DNA from 2 places in the Mitsuokella apri genome. Region 2 is predicted to be linked to the other one. Evidence: riboswitches for the same ligand, from Rfam matches in the RefSeq annotation. Region 2 holds a riboswitch; the other holds the start of a gene.
The links. Region 2 has a riboswitch for ZMP and ZTP ahead of ACE419_RS08255 (phosphoribosylaminoimidazolecarboxamide formyltransferase). Riboswitches for the same ligand answer to the same signal wherever they lie in the genome.

Region 1 (3,392 bases), on a different contig from region 2:
GGCTGCACACGCTCCAAGCTGCTCTTTGAAAGCAGGCACTAAGAAGTCAGGCTTTTGAGATCTGACTGGGGAAGGGGCCGCCTATTTCGCCTGCAGGAGCGCAGTGATCCCCGCAGGGTGGGCCTCAAGGAAAAATTGGCAGGGCTGCTAAATGTAAGAACGCCGCGGCAGGCGGCGAAAAAACATTGCCCCGCCAAAAACCATGAGGCCCATTTAACGGAGCGACGAAGCCGAAATAGGCGGCCCCTTCCCACGACAATCTGTTTCTCACCTGTCAGCACCAGAACAACGGAAATCAAAAAAGGAAGTTCTTACTTCACTGTAGGAACTTCCTTTTTTGCGCGCATTTTCAACACATTATTTTTTTATCTCTGCAGCCATCTTTTTCGCCTGCATTTCCTTCTGTGCCTGATCCGCCGCAAGTTCATTCCGCAGCCCTTCATAGAACTGCACGAGCCCGCTCGTGATGCTTTCGCGCACGTCCTTGTCGATTTTGCTCTTTTTCTTGAGCTCGCGCGTCGTCTCGATGATGTTGCCGATGGTCAGGATGTAGTTGTACTCATCCTCAAGCACGGACGCGGCATCGAGCGGGGGCAGGCAGTTGACTTCGTTTGTGAGCGCGTCGTATTCGCGGCTGAGTTCTTTGAGGTTCTTTTTCTGCGTCAGCGCGAGGTCGAGATTGTTTTCTGTTACGCGGGCGAGACCGGCGTTCATCTTGTCGCGCAGGGCGTGCATTTTCGCAATGCGCTTTTGCAGTCTCGAAAGGGCGAGGCCTGTCTGGCGCTGTTCTGGGGTCATCTGTTCTGTCATGGTAGTTCCTCCCGATATTCTTCGTTTATCTGTCCGTGCTCTTCTTCTTTTTTTCATCTCTTCGCTGCCTGTACTTTTTGGCGGCGCTTTTGTCAGTTCCTTCTATTTTACAGGAAAGTCCCGCAAATGTCCAAAGGAGAAGGGCGGCAGGCGTCAAAAATTTTTCTGCCGCGTGTGAGATTTCTCTCTTGACGCAGGCGCGCGCAGTTCATATAATAAAAGTGTAAAAAGTAAACAAAGCCTTGCAGGGCTGACGGATGAGTGGAACTGACCACGTGTCCTGCACGGTTATGATCAGCCGACCGTCTGGGCAGGGTATCTGTTCCGGAGGGTCTTTTTGCTACAAGCAGCCTTCCTAAATGGATACCCAATGCATTTCTGGAGGTAGATCACATGAGAAATCGCTGGCTTATCGCGCTGAGCGCCGTGGGCATCCACATCTCGATTGGCAGTGTCTATGCATGGAGCGTTTTGACGCGTCCCATCATGGCGGAAATGGGCTTTTCGCTCACGCAGACGACCTGGACGTTCTCGCTGGCCATCCTGTTCCTCGGTTTTTCGGCCGGTTTTCTCGGCAGCTTTGTCGAAAAAATCGGACCGAAGCGCAGCGGCCTGCTGGCCATGCTGTTCTTCGGCACGGGCATGCTCGGCACGGCCTACGCACTTTCCGTGCACAGCCTGATGCTCCTGTATCTCTTTTACGGCTGCATCGGCGGCATTGGCCTTGGCGTCGGCTACATCACGCCGGTCTCGACGCTCGTCAAGTATTTCCCGGACCACCGCGGCTTTGCGACGGGGCTCGCCATCATGGGCTTTGGCTTTGCCGCACTCATCGCGGGTCCTGTCATGCAGTATCTGACGGCGACGGTCGGCCTCGTCAATAACTTCCTGATTCTCGGCTGCGTCTACATGCTCATCATGGGCGCATCGTCGCTGTACCTCAAACCGCCGGTCCTCAAGGACGCCTCGGGCAAGGTCACGAAGGTCCTGCACGGCGCCACGGCCAATGAGGCCCTCAAGACGTGGCAGTTCGCTTCGCTCTGGTGGATTTTCTTCGTCAACATTACGTGCGGCATCGGCCTGCTCGCCGTCGCTTCGCCGATGGCACAGGAAGTCATCGGCATGGACGCTGCCGCAGCGGCCTCGATGGTCGGCATCATCGGCGTCTTCAATGGCGGCGGCCGCATCGTCTGGTCGACGATTTCGGATTATCTTGGCCGCGGCCGTGTCTACATGCTGTTCTTCCTGCTGGAAGTCCTCGCGTTCTGGCAGCTCGGCCAGACGAAAGAAGCGTTCCTGTTTGAAGCTCTCGTCCTCTTAATCATCAGCTGCTATGGCGGCGGCTTCTCGTGTATGCCGGCGTATCTTTCCGATATCTTCGGCACGCGTCAGCTTAGCGCCATCCACGGCCGCATCCTGACGGCCTGGGGGCTCGCCGGCGTCGCCGGCCCGTCGATTGTCTCGTACTTTCATGCACAGACCGGCGGCTACACGGCTTCGCTTTATTTCTTCGCCGCCTGCTTCGTGCTCAATTTCATCATTGCTGCCGTGCTCAAGCAGTACGGCCAGCGCAGAAAAGAGACGCGCACGGCACTCTGATTTCGACCTCACCTTTGAACTCCTGACTCCCTATGGTTGGCGCGTGGCGCTGGGCATAGCGTCACGTTAGGTTGGCGTCAGTCGGCGTTCAAATCAAATCCTGCTGGCATCTTTGGATGTCGGCAGGATTTTTGGCGTTTTGGGGCGAAATAATAAGGAGATACCTGAGTAGAGAAAGGATGTTTTACATGAAAACGATTGCCCTGATTGCCCATGATAAGAAAAAGAGCGAGATGCTCGAGTTCGTCGGCCATCACAAAGAACTCTTAACGAAGTTTCACCTCATTGCCACGCGTACGACGGGGACGCTCATCAACGAGACCTTCGGCCTGCATGTCGAGACAATGCTTTCCGGCCCGATGGGCGGCGACCAGCAGATCGGCGCGCGCGTTGCGACGGGCGATGTCGATTACGTCATCTTCCTGCGCGACCCGCTGACCTCGCAGCCGCATGAGCCGGACATCAACGCCCTGCTGCGCCTCTGCGATGTTCACGACGTGCCGCTCGCGACAAACCGCAAGAGCGCGCATATCGTCCTGAAGTACGCGGCTGCCAAAGAAGCCGAGGGTGCAGAAGCGCCAAAGTCCGCCAAAAAATAAGGGAGAAATGAGCGGATACGCGCAAAGACGCCTGCAGTAAGCCATCTGTTATGTACATATGTGTATACATGATGGATTTTTATTGACAACGATATATTAAAATTATATAATATAGCTCAAAGCAATGTTGCTTGGACGGTGCGAGTCATCAGCAGCATTGCTTTTGTTTTTTACAGGGTATTATATTTTATAAGCGAAAGGGTTTGATCGTATGGACGTATCGAAGCTATTAGCAGACGTCAACAATTTTGTCTGGGGGCCTGTGATGCTCGTGCTGCTTGTCGGCACCGGCATTTTCCTGACGGTAAGGCTGAAATTCCTGCCGTGGCGCAACCTCGGCTACGCGATTCACATGGTTTTTTCAAAGCGCGATAAACACGCGGG
Region 2 (3,392 bases):
CCTCATGACGACGACCATGCCGCAGATTGACAAGGTCATCGACAAGCTCCACAAAGCCGGAGCCCGCGCCAAAGTCATGATTGGCGGTGCCGCCGTCACCCAGGACTACGCCGACACCTGCGGCGCCGATGCCTACGCCGCCGACGGCGTCAAAGCCGTAAAGCTCGCCAAAGCCATCGTAGGCGCTGAATAAAGCCAGATGCAAAAGGAGCCCGTTCCCTATCATCATGATAGGAAACGGGCTCCTTTATTATATCCGTATAATGCTCAGGCAATCAGAACAGGACTTTTGCCAGATGCAGATAATCAGGATCAAGGATCTTCTTGTTGTTGACAGCATCGTGCAGGTCAATCGAGACGACGCGGCCTTTGCTGTAGCCAAAGACGATATCGGACAGGCCCGAAATTAGAGCAAGAGCAGCCTGCTCACCGAGCTGGCTGGCGCGGACGCGGTCGATGACCGACGGCGAGCCGCCGCGCTGGATGTGACCGAGAACCGATACACGCGTATCGAGCTTCGTCTTTTCGGCAATGTACTGGCCGATTTCCTGACCGGAACCGGCACCTTCTGCCACGACGACGAGGATATAGCGCTTGCCCTTCTTATACGCTTCCGACATATTCTCGCAGATAGCATCGAGGTCGTATTCCTCTTCCGGTACGAGGATGTACTCAGCACCGCCCGAAATGCCCGAGACGAGTGCGAGCCAGCCGCAGTTGCGGCCCATGACCTCGAGGACGATGACACGGCGGTGTGCCGAAGCCGTATCACGCAGTTTGTTGATGGCATCGATAATCGTGTTGGCAGCCGTATCGCAGCCAATCGTGTAGTCGGAACCCCAGACATCGTTGTCAATCGTGCCCGGCAGACCGACAATCGGCATGCCCGTTTCCTTCGAAAGCAGCGATGCACCGCGCAGCGAGCCGTCACCGCCGATAATGCAGAGGCCCTCAATGCCGCGGTCCGTCAGATGCTTATATCCCATCATGCGGCCTTCCGGCGTCTTCCAGCGTTTGCAGCGTGCCGTGCCGAGGAACGTACCACCACGCTGGATGATATCACTGACGTCCTTGGACTGCATCTCAAACATATCCTCTTCCAGCAGACCATGGTAGCCGCCGCGGATGCCCCATACCTTGACACCCTCGTACAGTGCAGTACGAACGACAGCACGAGCTGCTGCGTTCATGCCTGGGCTGTCGCCGCCGCTGGTCAATACTGCAATACTTTTCAACATAATGGAAGTCCCCCTTGAATTGAGAATTGCTAGCGTTTTTGATTGAATCAACGTCATAACATGACATTTACCATTTTTTATAATACCATAAAAAGGCCGAAGAAAACAGGGATACTGGTAACTTTTTCGGACCAGACGAAACCTTGACAAACCCCCGTGATAATGATAGATTTTAATTAGATGCTGTGCAACTGACGGAAGTGGATGACCACAGGGAGCACAGGGAAGAAGAGCCGACCGTCTGGGCACCGCCTGGATTTGTGTCGGCCTTTTTGTATGGAAAAAAGGAGTATAGGTGAAAATGAACGAACTGGAACTCAAATACGGATGCAACCCGAACCAGAAACCGGCCCGCGTTTTCATGGAAAAAGGTGAACTGCCCTTCGAGGTCCTCAATGGGCGTCCGGGCTACATCAATCTGCTCGATGCCATGAACAGCTGGCAGCTTGTCCGCGAACTACGCGAGGCTACGGGTCTGCCGGCAGCTGCCTCTTTCAAGCATGTCAGCCCGGCTGGTGCTGCTGTCGCCGTTCCCCTCTCCGAGACGCTGCAGAAAGTCTATTTCGTTGAAGGTGTCGAGCTTTCCCCGATTGCCACGGCTTATATCCGTGCCCGCGGCGCTGACCGCATGAGCTCCTACGGCGATTTCGTCGCCCTGTCCGATGAATGCGATGCCCAGACGGCTTCGTTCCTCAAACGCGAAGTTTCCGACGGCATCATCGCTCCGTCGTATTCGCCGGAGGCTCTCGAAATCCTCAAATCAAAACGCAAGGGCACGTACCTGATTCTGCAGATGGACCCTTCGTATGAGCCGGAAGAATTTGAACGCAAACAGGTCTTCGGCGTCACGTTTGAACAGAAGCGCAACGATGTCAAGATTACGGAAGACTGCCTCAAGGATATTGCGACGAAGAACCACGACCTGCCCGAAAGCGCGAAGCGCGACCTGCTGATTGCCCTGATTACGCTCAAGTACACGCAGTCCAACTCCGTCTGCTACACGAAGGACGGCCAGGCCATCGGCATCGGCGCCGGTCAGCAGAGCCGCGTTCACTGCACGCGCCTCGCCGGCACGAAGGCCGACAACTGGTTCCTGCGCCAGAGCCCGCAGGTCCTGAACCTCCCGTTCAAACCGGAAGTGCGCCGTCCGGACCGCGACAACGCCATCGACGTCTACATCGGCGAAGAATGGGAAGACCTGCTCGAGACCGATGACTGGAAACGCGTCTTCACGGAAAAACCGCCGGTCTTCACGCGCGAAGAAAAGAAAGCCTGGCTCAAGAAAGAGACGGGCGTCTCCCTTGGCTCGGATGCCTTCTTCCCGTTCGGCGACAATATCGAGCGCGCCCACAAGAGCGGCGTAACCTACGTTGCCCAGACGGGCGGCTCCATCCGCGATGACAATGTCATCGAGACGGCCGATAAATACAACATGACGATGGCCATGACGCACATTCGCCTGTTCCATCACTGATATTTCACGAGAAGAACACGAGCCCCGGTCCAGCAGGCCGGGGCTCTTTTATGCGCCGGGATTTTTGTCGCCATGAGCCAGAGCTGAGCGATACGCAAAATTCGAATAAGTCTTTTACCATTGCCCCCATTTGCGCTACAATAGGGAGTAGAATATATGAGTGTACTGCGGCAACACATGCCGTAACCTGCGCGATGAGAAATGAGGCGATTGTATGGTTTTTCAGAAATTCGGAGCACTGGCCATGGTGCCCGTGCTCGTAGCAGCAGCGCCTGCCTATGCCGAATGGCACGGCAATGCCCATATCGAGACTGTTGAGGTGACGGGCAGCTATCTGACGGATGACATCTCGGAGGCGGGGCTCAAGAAGGCCCGCGAAGAAGCGCACAAGGACGCCCTGCGCCTGGCAACCGAGAAGGCCGGCGTCTTTGTCCAGAGTTATTCCAAGACACACAATCAGGTTCTTACTGAAGATGAGATTCAATCCATCTCTGGCAACATCCTCGCCGTCCAGAACGAGTCGTATGCAATGAGCAAGACAAACGACGGCTACACGCTCGTCACCTGCCATCTGACAGCCTACATTCAGCTCGACCAGGTCGACCTCAACCAGGCCATCCAGCAGATCAACATCGAGGGCGAAAACAGGGAGCTCAAGGCCGTCATCGAAGGCCTCAAGC

Region 1: another riboswitch for ZMP and ZTP. It lies ahead of ACE419_RS04315 (L-lactate MFS transporter); the one in region 2 lies ahead of ACE419_RS08255 (phosphoribosylaminoimidazolecarboxamide formyltransferase).

What each region holds. Positions count from the first base shown of each region.
Region 1 is NZ_JBHYRS010000002.1:289,107-292,498, reverse strand. It holds gene ACE419_RS04320 (sporulation-specific protein 15) at 358-810, opposite strand; ZMP/ZTP riboswitch at 1,047-1,129, shown strand; gene ACE419_RS04315 (L-lactate MFS transporter) at 1,204-2,409, shown strand; gene ACE419_RS04310 (methylglyoxal synthase) at 2,598-3,008, shown strand; gene ACE419_RS04305 (alanine/glycine:cation symporter family protein) at 3,220-3,392, shown strand, end outside.
Region 2 is NZ_JBHYRS010000005.1:155,190-158,581, reverse strand. It holds gene ACE419_RS08265 (homocysteine S-methyltransferase family protein) at 1-193, shown strand, start outside; gene pfkA (6-phosphofructokinase) at 276-1,238, opposite strand; ZMP/ZTP riboswitch at 1,416-1,492, shown strand; gene ACE419_RS08255 (phosphoribosylaminoimidazolecarboxamide formyltransferase) at 1,540-2,712, shown strand; gene ACE419_RS08250 (hypothetical protein) at 2,927-3,392, shown strand, end outside.